Regions from separate parts of the Citrobacter freundii ATCC 8090 genome, predicted to be linked through region 4. Evidence: predicted binding sites of a transcription regulator. Region 4 holds the regulator's gene; each other region holds the start of a gene.
The links. The regulator CRP, encoded in region 4, controls carbon source genes, mostly activating them, when cyclic AMP is high. The targets are predictions, from matches to a motif close to ATGTGANNNNNNTCACAT.

Region 1 (5,324 bases), 1.4 Mb from region 4:
GCGGCGATAGCGCCGTTCATTGAAAACCCGTATCATTGCGCGCTTTCCGTACGACAAAAGTGATTTTCATGACGCAAACATTTATCCCCGGCAAAGATGCCGCTCTGGAAGACTCCATCGCTCGCTTCCAGCAAAAATTGCTCGACCTCGGTTTTCAAATTGAAGAAGCCTCGTGGTTGAATCCCGTCCCTAACGTCTGGTCTGTACATATTCGCGACAAAGAATGCGCGCTGTGCTTCACCAACGGTAAAGGCGCGACGAAAAAAGCGGCGTTGGCTTCCGCGCTGGGCGAATACTTTGAGCGTCTGTCGACTAACTATTTCTTTGCGGATTTCTGGTTGGGCGAAACTATCGCCAATGGCCCGTTCGTGCATTATCCGAACGAAAAATGGTTCCCGCTGACAGAAGAAGACGATGTACCAGAAGGTTTACTGGATGCACGTCTGCGAGCGTTTTACGATCCAGATAACGAACTGACTGGCAGCATGCTTATCGATCTGCAGTCTGGTAATGAAGAACGTGGCGTCTGCGGCCTGCCGTTTACCCGTCAGTCGGATAACCAGATTGTCTATATTCCGATGAATATTATCGGCAACCTGTATGTTTCTAACGGCATGTCCGCGGGTAACACGCCTAACGAAGCGCGCGTTCAGGGCCTGTCTGAAGTCTTTGAGCGTCATGTGAAGAACCGCATTATTGCGGAAAGCATCAGCCTGCCGGAAATCCCGGCCGAAGTCATGGCGCGCTATCCGGCAGTGGTGGAGTCCATCGCCACACTGGAAGCTGAAGGTTTCCCAATTTTCGCCTACGATGGCTCGCTGGGTGGCAAGTATCCGGTGATTTGCGTTGTCCTGTTCAACCCGACCAACGGTACCTGCTTCGCTTCCTTCGGCGCACACCCGGATTTCGGCGTGGCGCTGGAACGTACCGTCACTGAACTGCTGCAGGGTCGTGGTCTGAAAGATCTTGATGTCTTCACCCCACCGACCTTTGACGACGAAGAAGTGGCTGAACACACTAACCTTGAAACCCATTTCATTGATTCCAGCGGTTTGATCTCATGGGATCTGTTCAAGCAGGATGCCGACTATCCGTTCGTTGACTGGAATTTCTCTGGCACCACGGAAGAAGAGTTCGCCACCCTGATGGCCATCTTCAATGCTGAAGATAAAGAAGTGTATATCGCTGACTATGAACACCTGAGCGTTTACGCGTGCCGCATTATTGTTCCGGGAATGTCTGACATCTATCCGGCAGAAGATCTGTGGTTAGCTAACAACGCTATGGGCGCCCATCTGCGTGACACCATTCTCTCTCTGCCGGGCAGCGAATGGGATAAAGAAGACTATCTCAATCTGATCGAACAACTGGATGAAGAAGGCTTTGACGACTTCACCCGCGTACGCGAGCTACTCGGTCTGGCGACCGGTGCGGATAACGGTTGGTACACCCTGCGTATTGGCGAGCTTAAAGTGATGCTGGCGCTAGCCGGTGGCGATCTGGAGCAGGCGCTGGTGTGGACAGAATGGACGATGGAATTTAACGCCTCCGTCTTTAGCGCGGAACGTGCAAACTACTATCGCTGCCTGCAAACATTGTTGCTGCTGTCTCAGGAAGAAGACCGTCAGCCGCTGCAATATCTGAATGCGTTTGTCCGCATGTACGGTGCCGAGGCGGTTGAAGCGGCAAGTGCGGCATTGAGTGGCGAAGCGCCATTCTACGGGTTGCAAACCGTTGATAACGATCTGCAAGCTTTCCCGGCGCATCAGTCTCTGCTGAAAGCCTATGAAAAACTGCAGCGCGCGAAAGCGGCACATTGGTCAAAATAATGACAGTCAGCCTGCGCTAAGTAGGCTAAAAGTATTGTCTGGGATATATTACGGGGCGCTTTAAGCGCCCTGTTTTTTATTTTGTTCAAATCGGAAAATAAATGTAAAAACAAGGTTAAATATTAGTAGTTGATATTAAAAAAATTAGCATATTAATGTGGTTTTTTATCTCAATTACTCCATTTTAATTAACCGTCTGACAGGAGATAAAAAGAAAAAATTCAACTCACTTTATAATTTTTAAAATTTATTTTTATATGGATAATCAACAAGTTACTCCGTAATCGCATAAAAACCATGCGTCTTGCGGGCCTATAAGCCAGGCGAGATATGATCTATATCAAATTCTCATCTATAATGCTTTGTTAGTATCTCGTCGCCGACTTAATAAAGAGAGAGTTAGTGTGAAAGCTGACAACCCTTTTGATCTTATTCTACCTGCTGCAATGGCCAAAGTTGCCGAAGAAGCAGGCGTCTATAAAGCAACGAAACATCCGCTTAAGACGTTCTATCTGGCAATTACTGCCGGTGTATTCATTTCAATTGCCTTTGTTTTCTATATCACCGCCACAACCGGTACCGGAACTATGCCTTTCGGCATGGCAAAATTAGTAGGTGGTATCTGCTTTTCCCTGGGGCTGATTCTTTGTGTTGTCTGCGGCGCAGACCTCTTCACCTCAACCGTATTGATTGTCGTAGCAAAAGCCAGTGGTCGTATTACCTGGGGCCAATTGGCTAAAAACTGGCTTAACGTTTATGTCGGTAACCTGGTGGGTTGCTTGCTCTTCGTGCTATTGATGTGGCTTTCCGGCGAATACATGACCGCCAACGGCGCGTGGGGGCTCAACGTCCTACAAACAGCCGACCACAAAGTGCACCATACTTTTGTTGAGGCGGTAAGTCTTGGCATCCTGGCTAACCTGATGGTGTGTCTGGCCGTATGGATGAGCTACTCGGGCCGCAGCCTAATGGACAAAGCGTTTATCATGGTATTACCGGTCGCAATGTTTGTTGCCAGCGGTTTTGAGCACAGTATCGCAAACATGTTTATGATCCCTATGGGTATTGTAATACGCGATTTCGCCACCCCGGAATTCTGGACCGCAGTTGGGTCTTCTCCGGAGAATTTTTCTCACCTGACCGTGATGAATTTCATCACCGATAACCTGATTCCGGTTACGATCGGTAACATTATCGGCGGCGGTTTGTTGGTCGGGTTGACATACTGGGTCATTTATCTGCGTGGTAACGATCATCATTAATCTGATGATGTCCATTACACGCAGTAAATAAAAAATCCACTTAAGAAGGTAGGTGTTACATGTCCGAGCTTAATGAAAAGTTAGCCACAGCCTGGGAAGGTTTTACCAAAGGTGACTGGCAGAATGAAGTAAACGTACGTGACTTCATTCAGAAAAACTACACTCCATATGAGGGTGACGAGTCCTTCCTGGCTGGCGCAACTGATGCGACCACTGCACTGTGGGACAGCGTGATGGAAGGCGTTAAACAGGAAAACCGCACTCACGCGCCTGTTGACTTTGACACCTCCGTTGCTTCTACCATCACTTCTCACGACGCAGGCTACATCAACAAAGCGCTCGAGAAGATTGTTGGTCTGCAGACTGAAGCTCCGCTGAAACGTGCGATCATTCCGTTTGGCGGCATCAAAATGGTTGAAGGTTCCTGCAAAGCGTACAATCGCGAACTGGACCCGATGCTGAAAAAAATCTTCACCGAATACCGCAAAACCCACAACCAGGGCGTATTCGATGTTTACACCAAAGACATTCTGAACTGCCGTAAATCCGGTGTTCTGACTGGTCTGCCAGATGCGTATGGCCGTGGCCGTATCATCGGTGACTACCGTCGCGTTGCGCTGTACGGTATCGACTACCTGATGAAAGACAAATACGCTCAGTTCGTCTCTCTGCAGTCCGATCTGGAAAACGGCGTAAACCTGGAAGCAACTATCCGTCTGCGTGAAGAAATTGCTGAACAGCACCGCGCTCTGGGTCAGATCAAAGAAATGGCTGCTAAATATGGCTGCGATATCTCTGGTCCGGCTACCAATGCTCAGGAAGCTATCCAGTGGACTTACTTCGGCTACCTGGCCGCTGTTAAATCTCAGAACGGTGCAGCAATGTCCTTCGGTCGCGTATCCACCTTCCTGGATGCTTACATCGAACGTGACCTGAAAGCAGGCAAAATCACCGAGCAAGACGCACAGGAAATGATCGACCACCTGGTCATGAAACTGCGTATGGTTCGCTTCCTGCGTACTCCTGAATATGATGAACTGTTCTCCGGTGACCCGATTTGGGCAACTGAATCTATCGGTGGTATGGGCGTTGATGGCCGTACTCTGGTTACCAAAAACAGCTTCCGCTTCCTGAACACCCTGTACACCATGGGTCCTTCTCCGGAGCCGAACATCACTGTTCTGTGGTCTGAAAAACTGCCTCTGAACTTCAAGAAATTCGCCGCTAAAGTGTCCATCGACACCTCTTCTCTGCAGTACGAGAACGATGACCTGATGCGTCCGGACTTCAACAACGACGACTACGCTATCGCTTGCTGCGTAAGCCCGATGGTTGTTGGTAAACAAATGCAGTTCTTCGGTGCGCGTGCAAACCTGGCGAAAACCATGCTGTACGCAATCAACGGTGGCGTTGATGAAAAACTGAAAATGCAGGTTGGTCCTAAATCTGAACCGATCAAAGGCGACGTTCTGAACTTCGACGAAGTTATGGACCGCATGGATCACTTCATGGATTGGCTGGCTAAACAGTACGTCACTGCACTGAACGTTATTCACTACATGCACGACAAGTACAGCTACGAAGCCTCTCTGATGGCGCTGCACGACCGTGACGTTATCCGCACCATGGCGTGTGGTATCGCTGGTCTGTCCGTTGCTGCTGACTCCCTGTCTGCAATCAAATATGCGAAAGTTAAACCGATTCGTGACGAAGACGGTCTGGCTATCGACTTCGAAATCGAAGGCGAATACCCGCAGTTTGGTAACAACGACTCTCGCGTTGATGACATGGCGGTTGACCTGGTAGAACGTTTCATGAAGAAAATTCAGAAACTGACTACTTATCGTAACGCTATCCCGACTCAGTCTGTTCTGACCATCACCTCTAACGTGGTTTATGGTAAGAAAACTGGTAACACCCCAGATGGTCGTCGTGCTGGCGCGCCGTTCGGACCGGGTGCTAACCCAATGCACGGCCGTGACCAGAAAGGTGCTGTTGCCTCTCTGACCTCCGTTGCTAAACTGCCGTTTGCTTACGCTAAAGATGGTATCTCTTACACCTTCTCTATCGTTCCGAACGCTCTGGGTAAAGACGACGAAGTTCGTAAGACCAACCTGGCGGGTCTGATGGATGGTTACTTCCACCACGAAGCGTCCATCGAAGGTGGTCAGCACCTGAACGTGAACGTCATGAACCGTGAAATGCTGCTGGATGCGATGGAACATCCGGAAAA
Region 2 (5,324 bases), 490 kb from region 4:
TCTGCGTCTGGACTTCAAAAAGGGCAACCTGGATGCCGGTAACTACCGCACCGGTATTGCGGAACATATCAAACAGGCGATCGCTGAACAGGAGCGTCTGGGGCTCGACGTGCTGGTACACGGTGAAGCCGAACGTAACGACATGGTGGAATACTTTGGTGAGCATCTGGACGGGTTCGTCTTTACCCAGAACGGTTGGGTGCAGAGCTATGGCTCCCGTTGCGTGAAGCCACCGGTAGTCATTGGCGACGTCAGCCGCCCGGAAGCGATCACCGTGGAGTGGGCGAAGTATGCCCAGTCACTGACCGACAAACCGGTAAAAGGTATGCTGACCGGTCCGGTGACCATTCTTTGCTGGTCATTCCCGCGTGAAGACGTGACGCGTGAAACCATCGCGAAGCAGATTGCGCTGGCGTTGCGTGATGAAGTTGCGGATCTGGAAGCAGCGGGGATCGGCATTATCCAGATTGATGAGCCGGCACTGCGTGAAGGTTTACCGCTGCGTCGCAGCGACTGGGCGGCGTATCTGGAGTGGGGCGTGGAAGCCTTTCGCATTAACGCGGCAGTGGCGAAGGATGAAACCCAGATCCACACCCACATGTGTTACTGCGAGTTCAACGACATCATGGACTCCATTGCGGCGCTGGACGCGGACGTGATCACTATTGAGACTTCACGTTCTGATATGGAGCTGCTGGAGTCGTTCGAAGAGTTCGACTATCCGAACGAAATCGGGCCGGGCGTCTACGACATTCACTCGCCGAACGTCCCGAGCGTGGAGTGGATTGAAGCTCTGCTGAAGAAAGCCGAGCAGCGTATTCCGGCTGAGCGTCTGTGGGTGAACCCGGACTGCGGCCTGAAAACGCGCGGCTGGCCGGAAACCCGTGCTGCGCTGGCAAACATGGTTAAAGCGGCGCAGAATCTGCGTCAGGCGTAAAAACAAAACGGAGGCTGATGCCTCCGTTTTGTTTATTGGTTTGCCTGGCGGGAATTATTTCTTCCCACCGTATTGCGCGAACCACTCCAGCATTCTCTGCCAGCCGTCTTTCGCGGACTCTTCGTGATAGCTCGGGCGATAATCGGCGTTGAAGGCATGTCCGGCATCGGGATAGACCACGATTTCCGCTTTCGCATTGGCGGCGCGTAGCGCCTGACGCATTGTTTCAACGGTATCTTGCGGAATGCTGGTATCCTGGGCGCCATAAAGTCCCAAAACGGGGGCGTTAAGATCGGTTGCGATATCAACGGGATGTTTCGGCGAGTTGAGGGTTTTATCACCCACCAGTTTGCCATACCACGCCACCGCCGCTTTTAACTGCGGATTATGTGCGGCATACAGCCAGGTGATGCGTCCACCCCAGCAAAATCCGGTGATCATCAGTTGGTGCGCATCTCCCCCGTTGCGGGAGGCCCAACTGGCGACGTGGTCCAGATCGGCCAGTACCTGAGAGTCAGGCACTTTGGCGACAAGGCCGCTGAGCAACGTGGGGATATCGGCAAAGTCATTGGGATCGCCTTCGCGAAAATAGAGTTCTGGTGCGATAGCCAGATACCCTTCCAGAGCCAGACGGCGGCAAACGTCACGAATGTGCTCATGAATACCAAAAATCTCCTGCACGACAATGACCACGGGAAGCAGTCCATCGGTTTGTTTTGGTCGTGCGTGATACGCTGGCATATCATCGCCTTGTGAAGGTATGGACGTTACACCGGCGATAATTTCGTTATCCGGAGTGTGAACCGTGGTAGACGTCGGTGGAGATACAGCAGGTGCAAAGCCAGATTGTCGTGTTGTCATGGTATTCTCCGTACCCTTAAATATTCAGCCAAAAAGCGCATTGTTAACTATAGACACATGCAACGAACCACATTGCCTTAAACGGGCTATCTTTTGTGCAGGGCTTCCTTACATCGCATCATTTATGTGATACGCATCACTTTTTAATGGTAATTGAATGCAATTGATTTACATCATAGTGATGACTGTCACGAAAATATGTTCATGCCTTCGGTAAAGTGTGTTTTTGCTTCTTCTGACAAAACCGATTCACAGAGGAGTTTTTATGTCTAAGTCTGATGTTTTTCATCTCGGCCTCACTAAGAGCGACTTACAAGGGGCTACGCTTGCTATCGTCCCTGGCGACCCGGAGCGTGTGGAAAAGATCGCCGCGCTGATGGATAAGCCGGTTAAGCTGGCATCTCATCGCGAGTTCACTACCTGGCGTGCTGAGCTGGATGGTAAAGCCGTGATCGTTTGCTCTACCGGTATCGGCGGCCCGTCAACCTCTATTGCCGTTGAAGAACTGGCACAACTGGGCATTCGTACCTTCCTGCGTATCGGTACGACTGGCGCTATCCAGCCGCATATCAATGTAGGTGATGTCCTGGTCACCACGGCGTCTGTCCGTCTGGACGGCGCAAGCCTGCACTTCGCGCCAATGGAGTTCCCGGCCGTTGCGGACTTCGAGTGCACCACCGCGCTGGTGGAAGCGGCGAAATCTATCGGCGCCACTACCCACGTGGGCGTTACCGCATCTTCTGACACCTTCTACCCGGGCCAGGAACGTTACGACACCTTCTCTGGTCGCGTCGTGAGCCGTTTCAAAGGCTCGATGGAAGAGTGGCAGTCTATGGGCGTTATGAACTACGAAATGGAATCTGCCACGCTGCTGACCATGTGCGCAAGCCAGGGTCTGCGTGCCGGTATGGTCGCGGGTGTTATCGTGAACCGTACTCAGCAAGAGATCCCTAATGCGGAAACGATGAAACAAACAGAAAGCCATGCGGTAAAAATCGTGGTGGAAGCTGCGCGTCGTTTACTGTAATTCTCCCGTCTATTCAAAAAGGCCGACGCGTTCGGCCTTTTTATTTTGCGTAGTACCTCGCAGGAAATTCCTTTTAAACTGGACGTTTATACAGCACAATTCTATTTTGTGCGGGTAAGTCGTTGCTGTAAGGGGGCGTTGTGGATATTTCAATTATGATGAGTGCCGTGTTGGCGTTAGCCGCAGGGCTGCTGGTTGGGTGGCTGGCAACAAAAGCGCACGCCGACAGAATCCGTGCCGATCTCATCGAAGAACGACGTGAACTGGATATCGCGCTAAGTGCCGCCCGGCAACAACTCTCACAGGAAGCCCACTGGCGTGATGAGTGCGAACTGCTTAATAACGAATTGCGCAGCCTGCACAGTATCAACACCTCTCTGGAAGCTGATCTCCGTGAAGTCACTACCCGGCTGGAAGCAACGCAACAGCATGCGGAAGATAAGATCCGTCAGATGATCAACAGCGAACAGCGCCTGAGCGAGCAGTTTGAAAATCTGGCGAACCGTATATTCGAGCACAGCAATCGCCGCGTAGATGAGCAAAATCGCCAAAGCCTGAACAGCCTGCTGGCACCGCTTCGCGAACAATTGGACGGATTTCGACGCCAGATTCAGGACAGCTTTGGTAAAGAGGCACAGGAACGTCATACTCTGGCGCACGAAATTCGTAATCTCCAGCAACTGAATGCGCAGATGGCACAGGAAGCGGTAAACCTGACGCGGGCATTAAAAGGCGATAACAAAACGCAGGGTAACTGGGGCGAGGTCGTACTCACGCGGGTGCTTGAGGCTTCCGGTCTGCGCGAAGGCTATGAATACGAAACCCAGGTCAGCATCGAAAACGACGCCCGTTCGCGGATGCAGCCAGATGTTATTGTCCGATTACCGCAGGGCAAAGATGTGGTGATTGATGCGAAAATGACGCTGGTCGCCTATGAACGCTATTTTAACGCTGAAGATGAATTCACCCGCGAGAGCGCGTTGCAGGAGCACATCGCCTCGGTGCGCAACCACATTCGTCTGCTGGGCCGCAAAGACTATCAGCAGCTTCCGGGGCTGCGTACGCTTGACTATGTTCTGATGTTTATCCCCGTTGAGCCCGCTTTTTTGCTGGCGCTCGACAGACAGCCCGAACTGATTACCGAAGCGCTTAGAAATAACATTATGCTGGTGAGCCCTACCACGCTGTTGGTGGCATTGCGCACGATTGCCAACCTGTGGCGCTACGAGCATCAGAGTCGTAATGCGCAACAAATTGCCGATCGGGCCAGCAAACTTTATGACAAGATGCGGTTGTTTGTGGATGATATGTCGGCAATAGGTCAAAGCCTGGACAAAGCCCAGGATAATTACCGACAGGCGATGAAAAAACTCTCTTCCGGTCGTGGAAACGTCCTGTCGCAGGCAGAAGCGTTTCGCAGTTTAGGTGTAGAAATTAAGCGCGAGATTAATCCTGAGCTGGCTGAGCAAGCCACTACGCAGGATGAAGAATACCGCTTGCGCTCGGTCCCTGAGACGCAACAAGATGCATCTTGCCCCGATGGTGAAGCGGTAAATCAGCAATCAAACTAGTCCATTTGGGGTAGTTGAACCCGGCAGAAGGGTAGGGCAAATTGGCCCAATCTGTTACACTTCTCGAACATTTTTTGGATGAGCAGGCACTGAGATGGTGGATAATTCACAAGAAACGACGCACTTTGGCTTTCAGACCGTCGCTAAAGAGCAGAAAGCTGACATGGTGGCCCACGTTTTTCATTCTGTGGCCTCTAAATATGACGTTATGAATGACTTAATGTCATTTGGCATTCATCGTTTGTGGAAGCGCTTCACCATTGACTGCAGTGGCGTGCGTCGCGGGCAAACCGTTCTCGATTTAGCAGGCGGTACCGGCGATCTGACGGCGAAATTCTCTCGCATGGTAGGCGAAACCGGCAAAGTTGTGCTGGCGGATATCAATGACTCAATGCTCAAAATGGGTCGCGAAAAGCTGCGCAATATTGGTGTGGTGGGTAACGTTGAGTACGTTCAGGCGAATGCGGAAGCACTACCTTTCCCTGACAACACGTTTGACTGCATCACCATCTCTTTCGGTCTGCGCAACGTTACGGATAAAGACAAAGCATTACGCTCCATGTACCGCGTATTGAAGCCGGGCGGACGTCTACTGGTGCTGGAATTCTCCAAGCCGATTATCGAACCGTTGAGCAAAGCCTACGACGCGTACTCTTTCCATGTTCTGCCGCGTATAGGTTCAATGGTAGCAAGCGATGCGGACAGCTATCGCTATCTGGCGGAATCCATCCGCATGCATCCCGATCAGGACACCTTAAAAGCAATGATGCAAGATGCCGGGTTCGAAAGCGTTGATTACTACAACCTGACAGCAGGTGTCGTTGCGCTGCATCGTGGTTACAAGTTCTGACAGGAGAGTGGGGATGCCTTTAAAACCCTTAGTGACCGCAGGCGTTGAAAATCTGCTCAACACCTTTCTGTACCGCTC
Region 3 (5,324 bases), 260 kb from region 4:
CTGGGATCCGGCGCGTGGCAGTGAAAATATTACCCAGGCCGAAAAGGCGAAAGTGGGCGTGGTGTATGCCGAGTATGGCCTGACCGAGTCCGGCGGCGTGGTGCTGTTTTCCGCGCCGGAGCGCGGGCGTTCCCTGAGCCTGTTGCCGGAATCCTCAATTTTCGTGCTGCGTAAAAGCACTATCCTGCCGCGCGTGGCGCAACTGGCAGAAAAACTGCATCAGAAGGCGCAGGCCGGTGAGCGTATGCCATCGTGCATTAACATCATTAGTGGGCCCAGCTCGACGGCGGATATTGAGCTTATCAAGGTGGTTGGAGTGCATGGCCCGGTGAAGGCGGTGTATCTGATTATTGAGGATTGTTGAGGCAGGATGGATAACCGCTCTGGCGCTGCGGACCAGAGCGGTATCGACGTTATGCAATCATGCTGATGATCAATACGATAATCAGGCCAACCACGGAGTTCACCAGCTCCAGCAGACCCCAGGTTTTCAGCGTATCCTTCACCGACAGGTCAAAGTAGCCTTTGAACAGCCAGAACGAGGCATCGTTGATATGGGTCAGGGTGTTGGAGCCCGCCGCCGTTGCCAGTACCAGTAACGCCGGATCGACGCCCACCAGTTGACCGGTTGCCGGGTCGAGAATGGCGGCGCTAATAATCCCTGCAGCCGTCATGGCGGAGACCACGCCCTGACCGGTTGCCAGACGAATCAGCACGGTTATCAACCACGCCATGATGTACGGAGAGATATTGCCGTGTGACATCAGCATGCCGATGGTATCGCCAATGCCGGTATCAATAATGGTCTGCTTCAGTACACCGCCCGCGCCGATGATCAGGATCACCATGGCGATGCTTTTCACCGCGTTTTCAAAGGCATTCATCACCCACTGCATGTCGTGACCACGCGCGGTACCAAACAGCACGAAGGCGACAACCATAGCGATAAACATTGCAATCGGTGAAGAGCCTAAGAAGTTGACCACTTCCCACGCCTGCGTCCCTTTCACCAGCCAGATGTTGGCTATGGTGGTGGAGATCATGATGATCGCCGGGATCAGCGGCACCAGGATAGAAACACCGAAGGATGGCAGGTTATTCTGGTCAACCGGTACGTCGGCCTTCATGAATGACGGCGTTGGGCGATCGAGGTTGCCGAGGAACTTCGGCAGGATAAGCCCGGCGCAGATCACGCTCGGAATGGTCACCAGAATACCGTAGATGTAGACCATGCCCATGTCCGCGCCGTAGGCGTTAACCAGCGCCACCGGACCCGGCTGTGGTGGGAACAGCGAGTGGGCGGTGGTGGCGGCGGCAACGGCAGGAATCGCCAGCTTGAGGAACGGGATCTTCGCTTCTGCTGCAATGACGATCACCAGCGGCGCCAGCATAATAAATGCCACTTCATAGAACATCGCCAGGCCGAAGATCAGACCAATAATGATTACCGACAGCTGCACATAGCGCAGGCCGAGGCGCGCCAGCAGCGTATGGGCAATCTGATGCGCCGCCCCGGAATCAACCATCAGCTTACCGATGACCGCCCCGAATACCACGATAATCGCCAGTTCACCCAGCGTGCTGCCAAAGCCGGATTTCATGGTGTGCAGCAGCTCCATTAAATCCATACCCGCCAGCATACCGACCGAGAGCGCCGCCAGCAGCAGGGCGACCATCGAGTTTATTTTGAATCTTAGATTGAGCACCAGCATCAGACCGATGCCGAATACGACCCACAGAATATTGAGAACGTGCATATAACGTCTACCTTTATTGGTTGAACTATTATGATTTTGGTTGAGATGTTACATATATTGGTTAACCATTGATGCGATGAATGTCACATTGCGTTACATGTTTACATTATTACTGAGCAACAGGGCCGTAAAATGGCGATCTCAATAGAATAAATCGTGATTTGGTTAACCAATTTTAAGCTTCAGGTTGACATGTCATACCAAAAGGAGGAATTTATGTGCCATATCGTCGAGTCCATAACGTAACGAGGAATAAAACATGGAACAGACATGGCGCTGGTATGGTCCTAACGATCCGGTCACCTTAGCGGATGTACGTCAGGCGGGTGCCACAGGCGTTGTCACCGCCTTACACCATATCCCGAACGGGGAAGTGTGGACGGTTGATGAGATCCTAAAACGCAAAGCCATTATTGAGCAGGCGGGCCTGGTCTGGTCGGTCGTCGAAAGCGTGCCGATCCACGAAGACATTAAAACCCGTTCCGGCAACTATCTGCAGTGGATCGCCAACTACCAGCAAAGCCTGCGTAACCTGGCTCAGTGCGGTATTCGTACCGTGTGCTACAACTTCATGCCGGTTCTCGACTGGACCCGTACCGACCTGGAATACGTTCTGCCGGACGGCTCCAAAGCGCTGCGTTTTGACCAGATTGAGTTTGCCGCCTTTGAGCTGCATATCCTCCAGCGTCCGGGCGCGGAAGCGGACTACACCGCCGAAGAGATTGCTCAGGCAAATGAACGCTTCGCCACCATGAGCGATGAAGACAAAGCGCGTCTGACCCGCAACATCATCGCCGGTCTGCCGGGTGCGGAAGAGGGCTACACGCTTGACCAGTTTCGCCAGCATCTGGCGCGCTATAAAGATATCGACAAAGCCGCGCTGCGTGAGAATTTTGCCGTCTTCCTGAAGGCGATTATTCCGGTGGCGGAAGAAGCAGGCGTACGCATGGCGGTACACCCGGACGATCCGCCGCGCCCGATCCTTGGCCTGCCGCGCATTGTTTCCACCGTGGAAGATATGCAGTGGATGGTCGATACGGTCAACAGTATGGCGAACGGTTTCACCATGTGCACCGGCTCCTACGGCGTGCGGGCGGACAACGATCTGGTCGACATGATCAAACAGTTTGGTCCACGCATTTACTTCACCCATCTGCGCTCCACGCTGCGTGAAGATAACCCGAAAACCTTCCATGAGGCGGCGCATCTTAATGGCGATGTCGACATGTACGAGGTGGTGAAAGCGATCGTTGAAGAAGAACAACGCCGTAAAGCCGAGGGTAAAGAGGATCTGATCCCGATGCGTCCGGACCATGGCCACCAGATGCTGGACGATCTGAAAAAGAAAACCAACCCAGGCTACTCCGCGATTGGTCGCCTGAAAGGGCTGGCGGAAGTGCGCGGCGTTGAGATGGCTATCCAGCGCGCTTTCTTTAGCCGCTAAAGCGAGTTGCCGGCCACCTGTCTGGCCGGCTTTTTCTTTTCTCATCCGTTGGCCTTTCAACGGGTTCTGGAGTTCACGATGACAACGACAATTGCCAATAGCGACCTGCCGGTTGCGCGCCCTGCATGGGACCGCTCGCGCCTGCAATCCCGCATTGTTCACCTGGGATGTGGCGCTTTTCACCGCGCACATCAGGCGCTGTACACCCATCATTTGCTGGAAACCACTGACAGCGACTGGGGGATCTGTGAAGTTAACCTGATGCCGGGTAACGACTGCGTACTGATTGAAAATCTGCGCAAGCAGCAACTGCTGTATACCGTGGCGGAAAAAGGCGCGGACAACACCGTGCTGAAAGTGATCGGGTCAATGAAAGAAGCGCTGCACCCGGATCTTGACGGCTGTGACGGTATTTTACAGGCGATGGCGCGCCCGCAGACGGCAATTGTTTCGCTGACGGTCACCGAAAAAGGCTACTGCACCGATGCGGCCAGCGGTCAGTTAGATCTCAATAACCCGCTGATTAAACACGATCTGGCGAATCCGACCGCGCCGAAATCGGCGATTGGTTACATCGTACAAGCGCTGTACCTGCGCCGTGAGCAGGGGCTGGCGGCTTTTACCGTGATGTCCTGCGATAACGTGCGTGAAAATGGGCATGTGGCGAAAGTCGCAGTACTGGGGCTGGCGCAGGCGCGCGACCCGCAGCTGGCGCAGTGGATTGAAGCTAATGCGACTTTCCCGTGCACTATGGTCGACCGCATTGTTCCGGCGGCGACGCCGGAAACGTTGCAGGAGATTGCCGACCAGTTGGGCGTTTACGATCCGTGTGCTATCGCCTGTGAGCCGTTCCGTCAGTGGGTAATTGAAGACAATTTTGTCAACGGTCGTCCTGACTGGGACAAGGTTGGCGCACAGTTCGTGGCCGACGTGGTGCCGTTTGAAATGATGAAACTGCGCATGCTCAACGGCAGCCACTCTTTCCTCGCATATCTGGGCTATCTCGGCGGCTATGAAACCATCGCCGATACCATGACCAATCCGGCGTACCGCAAAGCTGCGTTTGCGCTGATGATGCAGGAGCAGGCGCCGACGCTCTCGATGCCGGAAGGCACCGATCTCAACGCCTACGCGACACTGCTGATCGAGCGTTTCAGCAACCCGTCTCTGCGCCACCGTACCTGGCAGATTGCGATGGACGGCAGCCAGAAACTGCCGCAGCGCCTGCTGGATCCGGTGCGTCTGCACCTGCAAAATGCCAGCGGCTGGCGTCACCTGGCGCTGGGCGTGGCGGGCTGGATGCGTTACACCCACGGTGTGGATGAGCAAGGGCAGGCCATTGATGTTGTCGACCCTATGCTGGCTGAATTCCAGCACATTAACCAACAGTACCAGGGCGCCGAGCGCGTGACGGCGCTGCTGGGGCTGTCTGGCATTTTTGGTCATGACCTGGCGGAAAACGCTGGCTTTGTGGAGACCATTATCGCGACGTATCAACAGCTATGTGAACACGGCGCACGTGAGTGCGTTGCGGCATTAAGCGCTGACGCATAACCTCCGAACTATGACGGGTCAATCAAAATATTGGTTTGGTTGACCCGTTTTCTGTTTTTGCCCTCCCGCAAATGCTATAGTTCGATACCTATTCCCCGTATCTGATTACACGCATCTGACGGACATAACACGATGAAATCGAACACTTCTCAGCAAAGACCCTACCAGGAAGTGGGTGCCATGATCCGCGATCTGATTGTCCAGACGCCGTACCAGCCCGGTGAACGCTTGCCGCCAGAGCGTGAAATTGCCGAGATGCTCAATGTCACTCGCACGGTGGTTCGCGAAGCGTTAATCATGCTGGAAATTAAAGGCCTGGTGGACGTGCGCCGCGGAGCCGGGATCTACGTGCTCGACAATGCGGATGCGCAGACTATCGACAGTACGGATGCAAATCATTGCAATGATGCGGGCCCGTTTGAACTGTTGCAGGCGCGACAGCTGCTGGAAAGCAACATTGCCGAATTTGCCGCGCTGCAGGCTACCCGCGAAGATATCGTCAAAATGCGCCAGGCGTTGCAACTGGAAGAGCGGGAGCTGGCTTCCAGCGAGCCGAACGGTTCTGAAAG
Region 4 (5,324 bases):
CCTGCGCGCCGCCGAGGTGGAAGGTGACAGTTTTCACCGCTATACCCGTCCGGAAATGGACATGGCGATTCGCAAAGCACGCGATGCTGGGCGGCATATCAGCTATTTCGGCCCCGAAGCTAACGACTTTGGTCTGCTGGAGCAAACCTTCATTGAATACGGCCAGACGGGCAAAGGTCAGTCGCGTAAATACCTGCACACCTACGATGAGGCCGTACCGTGGAATCAGGTTCCGGGGACATTTACGCCCTGGCAGCCGCTGCCTGAACCGACGGATGTCCTGTTCTATGAGGGACTTCACGGCGGCGTTGTCACCCCTCAGCAAAATGTGGCCCGGCATGTCGATCTGCTGGTTGGCGTGGTGCCGATCGTGAACCTGGAGTGGATCCAGAAGCTGACCCGCGATACCAGCGAGCGTGGACACTCGCGTGAAGCGGTGATGGACTCGGTGGTGCGCTCAATGGACGATTACATCAATTACATCACACCACAGTTTTCCCGTACGCATATCAACTTCCAACGCGTACCAACCGTCGATACCTCTAATCCCTTTGCCGCCAAGAGCATTCCGTCACTCGATGAAAGCTTTGTCGTGATTCATTTTCGTAATCTGGAAGGGATCGACTTCCCGTGGCTGCTGGCCATGCTGCAGGGCTCATTCATTTCTCATATCAATACGTTGGTCGTACCGGGCGGAAAAATGGGTCTGGCGATGGAATTGATTATGCTGCCGCTGGTGCAGCGACTGATGGAAGGCAAAAAGATAGAGTGATATGTGGAAAGCGCCCGATGGCGCTTCGCTTATCGGGCCTACGACTCAACATCACCCTATAGGCCGGATAAGGCAACGCCGCCATCCGGCATCAGCAATTACGCGGCAACCACTTCATAGGAGTGGGTAATATTCACCGCCTTTTCCAGCATCAGCGCCACGGAGCAATATTTTTCCGCCGAAAGATCGACCGCACGTGCGACGGACGCATCTTTCAGATCGTTACCCGTTACGATGAAATGCAGGTTGATATGGGTAAACAGGCGCGGCGCTTCATCACGACGCTCGGAGGTCAGCTTCACTTCGCAGTTGGTCACATCCTGACGACCCTTTTGCAGGATCGACACCACATCAATTGCGCTGCAACCACCCGCAGCCATTAAGACCATTTCCATCGGGCTCGGCGCTTTATCACCGGAGTTACCGTCCATCAAAATCTGGTGGCCAGAAGCGGACTCACCGAGGAAGGTCAGCCCTTCGACCCACTTAACACGTGCTTGCATATTTTATTACTCCGATGCATCAATTTTCCTGACAGATTACGCGCACACAACAAATCTCGCAACGGAAGGCGACCTGCGTCATGCTGAAGCGAGACACCAGGAGACACACGGCGAAAGCTATGCTAAAACAGTCGGGATGCTACAGTAATACATTGACGTACTGCATGTATGCAGAGGACATCACATTACAGGCCGTCGCACGTATTGACAGCCCCCTTCCCAGGTAGCGGGAAGCACATTTTTGCAAACCCAGAGACAGGATGTTTTTTGGCTCTGGAGACAGCTTATAACAGAGGATAACCGCGCATGGTGCTTGGCAAACCGCAAACAGACCCGACTCTCGAATGGTTCTTGTCTCATTGCCATATTCATAAGTACCCATCGAAGAGCACGCTGATTCACCAGGGTGAAAAAGCGGAAACGTTGTACTACATCGTTAAAGGCTCAGTGGCAGTGCTGATCAAAGATGAAGAAGGGAAAGAAATGATCCTTTCTTATCTGAATCAGGGCGATTTTATTGGTGAATTAGGCCTCTTCGAAGAAGGTCAGGAACGCAGCGCCTGGGTCCGTGCTAAAACTGCATGTGAAGTCGCTGAAATTTCCTACAAAAAATTTCGCCAATTAATCCAGGTCAATCCAGATATTCTGATGCGCCTGTCCTCTCAGATGGCTCGCCGTCTGCAGGTCACGTCTGAAAAAGTGGGCAACCTTGCCTTCCTCGACGTTACCGGTCGTATCGTGCAGACTCTGCTGAATCTGGCGAAACAGCCTGATGCGATGACCCACCCGGACGGCATGCAGATTAAAATCACCCGTCAGGAAATCGGCCAGATCGTTGGCTGCTCCCGTGAGACCGTCGGTCGTATTCTGAAGATGCTGGAAGATCAGAACCTGATCTCCGCACACGGTAAGACCATCGTCGTCTACGGCACACGTTAACCCCATCGAAGTGGCGCGTTACCCCGTAATGCGCCACTTTTGTTTGCTCCGATGTGGCGAAGACTGATATACCACCCAGAGATCAACTACGCACTACGACAAACGCTGGTGCTATGTTTACCTGTGGCCGTCGGCCTGATCATCGGTCAGCTTCATCTGGGACTCCTCTTTTCCCTCGTCCCTGCCTGCTGCAATATTGCCGGTCTTGATACCCCGCATAAGCGCTTTTTCAAACGCTTAGTGATTGGCGCGTCTTTGTTTGCCGGATGCAGTCTGATCATGCAATTACTGCTGGCACAGACTATACCGCTGCCACTGATCCTCACCGGCCTGACGCTGATTCTTGGTGTAACCGCAGAATTAGGCCCTCTGCATGCGCGACTACTACCAGCCTCGCTTATCGCGGCAATTTTCACACTCAGTCTGGCAGGTAACATGCCCGTCTGGGAGCCGCTGCTAATCTACGCGCTGGGCACATTGTGGTATGGCCTGTTCAACTGGTTCTGGTTCTGGATGTGGCGCGAGCAGCCGCTGCGTGAGTCGCTCAGCTTGTTGTACCGCGAATTAGCCGATTACTGTGAGGCCAAGTACAGCATGCTGACTCAGCATGCCGACCCAGAAAAAGCGCTGCCTCCCCTGTTGGTGCGCCAGCAAAAAGCGGTGGATTTAATTACCCAGTGCTATCAGCAAATGCATATGCTGTCGGCGCATCGCAACAACGATTATAAGCGCCTGCTACGTGCCTTTCAGGAGGCGCTCGATTTACAGGAACATATTTCCGTTAGCCTCCACCAGCCGGAAGAGGTGCAAAAGCTGGTCGAACGTAGCCACGCCGAACAAGTGATTCGCTGGAATGCGCGCACCGTTGCCGAACGCCTTCGCGTACTGGCCGATGATATTTTGTATCACCGCTTACCGACCCGTTTCTCAATGGAAAAGCAGATTGGCACGCTGGAGAAAATCGCCAACCAGCATCCGGACAATCCGGTAGGTCAATTTTGCTACTGGCACTTCAGCCGTATTGCCCGTGTGCTACGCACCCAGCGACCACTGTATGCCCGTGATTTAATGGCTGACAAGCAGCGTCGGCTGCCGCTGATCCCTGCCCTGAAAAGCTATTTGTCGTTGAAATCCCCTGCGCTGCGTAATGCCGGACGCATCAGCGTCATGTTGAGCATTGCCAGCCTGATGGGCAGCGCCTTACACCTGCCAAAACCTTACTGGATTTTGATGACAATCCTGTTCGTCACGCAAAATGGCTACGGGGCAACCCGGGTACGTATTTTACACCGTTCAGTAGGGACGCTCGTCGGCCTGGTGATCGCTGGCGTCACGCTGCACTTTCATATCCAGGAAGGTTACACGCTGGCAGGCATGCTGCTGATAACCCTGGTGAGTTATCTGACCATCCGCAAAAACTACGGCTGGGCTACCGTCGGCTTTACGGTCACCGCGGTATATACCCTGCAACTGCTGACGCTGAACGGGGAACAGTTTATCGTGCCGCGGTTTATCGATACGATCACTGGCTGCCTGATCGCTTTTGGCGGGATGCTCTGGCTGTGGCCGCAGTGGCAGAGCGGTTTGCTGCGTAAAAACGCCCACGATGCGTTAGAAGCCGATCAGGAGGCCATTCGCCTGATTCTTAGCAACGATCCCCAGGCCACACCGCTGGCGTATCAACGCATGCGGGTCAACCAGGCGCATAACACGCTGTTCAACTCACTTAACCAGGCGATGCAGGAACCTGGGTTCAACTCGCACTATCTGGCGGACATGAAACTGTGGGTTACGCATAGTCAGTTCATCGTCGAACACATCAACGCAATGACTACGCTGGCAAGGGAACATACGATGCTGACGCCGGATTTGGCGCAGCGTTATCTGGAGTCCTGTGAAATTGCGATCCAGCGCTGTCAGCAGCGGCTGGAATATGACGGACCCGGAAGCTCCGGCGATGTGAATATTCTTGAGGCGCCAGAGATGCTGTCCCATGGGCCTTTAAGCACCCTTGAGCAGCATCTGCAGCGGGTTTTGGGGCATCTGAACACCATGCATACCATTTCGTCGGTAGCATGGCGTCAGCGACCGCACCATGGGATCTGGCTGAGCCGCCGGTTGCGGGATATGAAAGGTTAAGAGAATTGCCGGATGGCGGCGTAAACGCCTTATCCGGCCTACAGAGTAAGGTGTGATTCGTAGGCCGGATAAGCGTAGCGCCATCCGGCAATCCGTCAACCCATCACTTTCGCCACGGCCTGCGCGAAGCGCTGCATCCCTTCATCGATATCAGTCTGCTCCACCACCAGCGACGGCGCGAAACGCATCACGTCCGGTCCGGCGTTCAGTACCATCACGCCTTCATTCGCCGCGGCGTACAAGAAATCACGCGCCCGGCCTTTAAACTGCGGCTTCAGTTCGGCGCCAATCAGCAGTCCCATACCGCGAATGTCGCTGAAAATGTCAAACTGCTGGTCAATTTTCTGCAAATGCTGAACAAACGCCTGGCGTTTGGCCTGAATACCTTCCAGCACTTCCGGCGTGTTGATGATATCAAACGCAGCTCCCGCAACCGCGCAGGCCAGCGGGTTACCGCCGTATGTGGAGCCGTGTGAACCCACGTGGAACGCGGAGGCAATCTCCTGGGTGGTCAGCACCGCGCTCACCGGGAAACCGCCACCAAGCGCCTTGGCGCTGGTGAGGATATCCGGCGTCACGCCGTAGTGCATATAGGCAAACAGTGAGCCAGTACGCCCCATCCCGCTCTGTACTTCATCAAATACCAACAGCGCCTGGTGCTGATCACAAAGTTCACGCAAGCCATGCAGGAATGCCGGCGTTGCCGCAGTAACACCACCCTCGCCCTGAATAGGCTCGATCACCACCGCGCAGGTGTGATCGTCCATCACCGCTTTGACCGCATGCAGATCGTTAAACGGGACATGGATGATATCTGCCGGCTTTGGTCCAAAGCCGTCGGAATATTTCGGCTGCCCGCCGACGGATACGGTAAACAGCGAGCGACCATGAAACGCGTTATGGAAGGCAATGATTTTGGTTTTGAACGGGCTATGACGCACGCAGGCATAGTGGCGCGCCAGCTTAAAGGC

Region 1: the regulator CRP is predicted to act here: its motif matches at 2,158-2,175, upstream of focA (formate transporter FocA).
Region 2: the regulator CRP is predicted to act here: its motif matches at 1,923-1,940, upstream of udp (uridine phosphorylase).
Region 3: the regulator CRP is predicted to act here: its motif matches at 1,829-1,846, upstream of uxuA (mannonate dehydratase).

The regions. Positions count from the first base shown of each region.
Region 1 is NZ_CP049015.1:1,756,902-1,762,225, reverse strand. Features, by position in the region: gene ycaO (30S ribosomal protein S12 methylthiotransferase accessory factor YcaO) at 69-1,829, shown strand; gene focA (formate transporter FocA) at 2,234-3,091, shown strand; gene pflB (formate C-acetyltransferase) at 3,151-5,324, shown strand, end outside.
Region 2 is NZ_CP049015.1:4,839,452-4,844,775, reverse strand. Features, by position in the region: gene metE (5-methyltetrahydropteroyltriglutamate--homocysteine S-methyltransferase) at 1-937, shown strand, start outside; gene G4551_RS23195 (dienelactone hydrolase family protein) at 992-1,798, opposite strand; gene udp (uridine phosphorylase) at 2,064-2,825, shown strand; gene rmuC (DNA recombination protein RmuC) at 2,966-4,396, shown strand; gene ubiE (bifunctional demethylmenaquinone methyltransferase/2-methoxy-6-polyprenyl-1,4-benzoquinol methylase UbiE) at 4,491-5,246, shown strand; gene ubiJ (ubiquinone biosynthesis protein UbiJ) at 5,260-5,324, shown strand, end outside.
Region 3 is NZ_CP049015.1:627,011-632,334, forward strand. Features, by position in the region: gene G4551_RS03090 (LutC/YkgG family protein) at 1-364, shown strand, start outside; gene gntP (gluconate permease GntP) at 414-1,757, opposite strand; gene uxuA (mannonate dehydratase) at 2,017-3,201, shown strand; gene G4551_RS03105 (fructuronate reductase) at 3,280-4,755, shown strand; gene uxuR (Uxu operon transcriptional regulator) at 4,888-5,324, shown strand, end outside.
Region 4 is NZ_CP049015.1:370,569-375,892, reverse strand. Features, by position in the region: gene G4551_RS01755 (phosphoribulokinase) at 1-772, shown strand, start outside; gene G4551_RS01750 (OsmC family protein) at 871-1,275, opposite strand; gene crp (cAMP-activated global transcriptional regulator CRP) at 1,582-2,214, shown strand; gene G4551_RS01740 (YccS/YhfK family putative transporter) at 2,266-4,353, shown strand; partial or broken gene G4551_RS24015 (hypothetical protein) at 4,346-4,444, opposite strand; gene argD (bifunctional acetylornithine/succinyldiaminopimelate transaminase) at 4,449-5,324, opposite strand, start outside.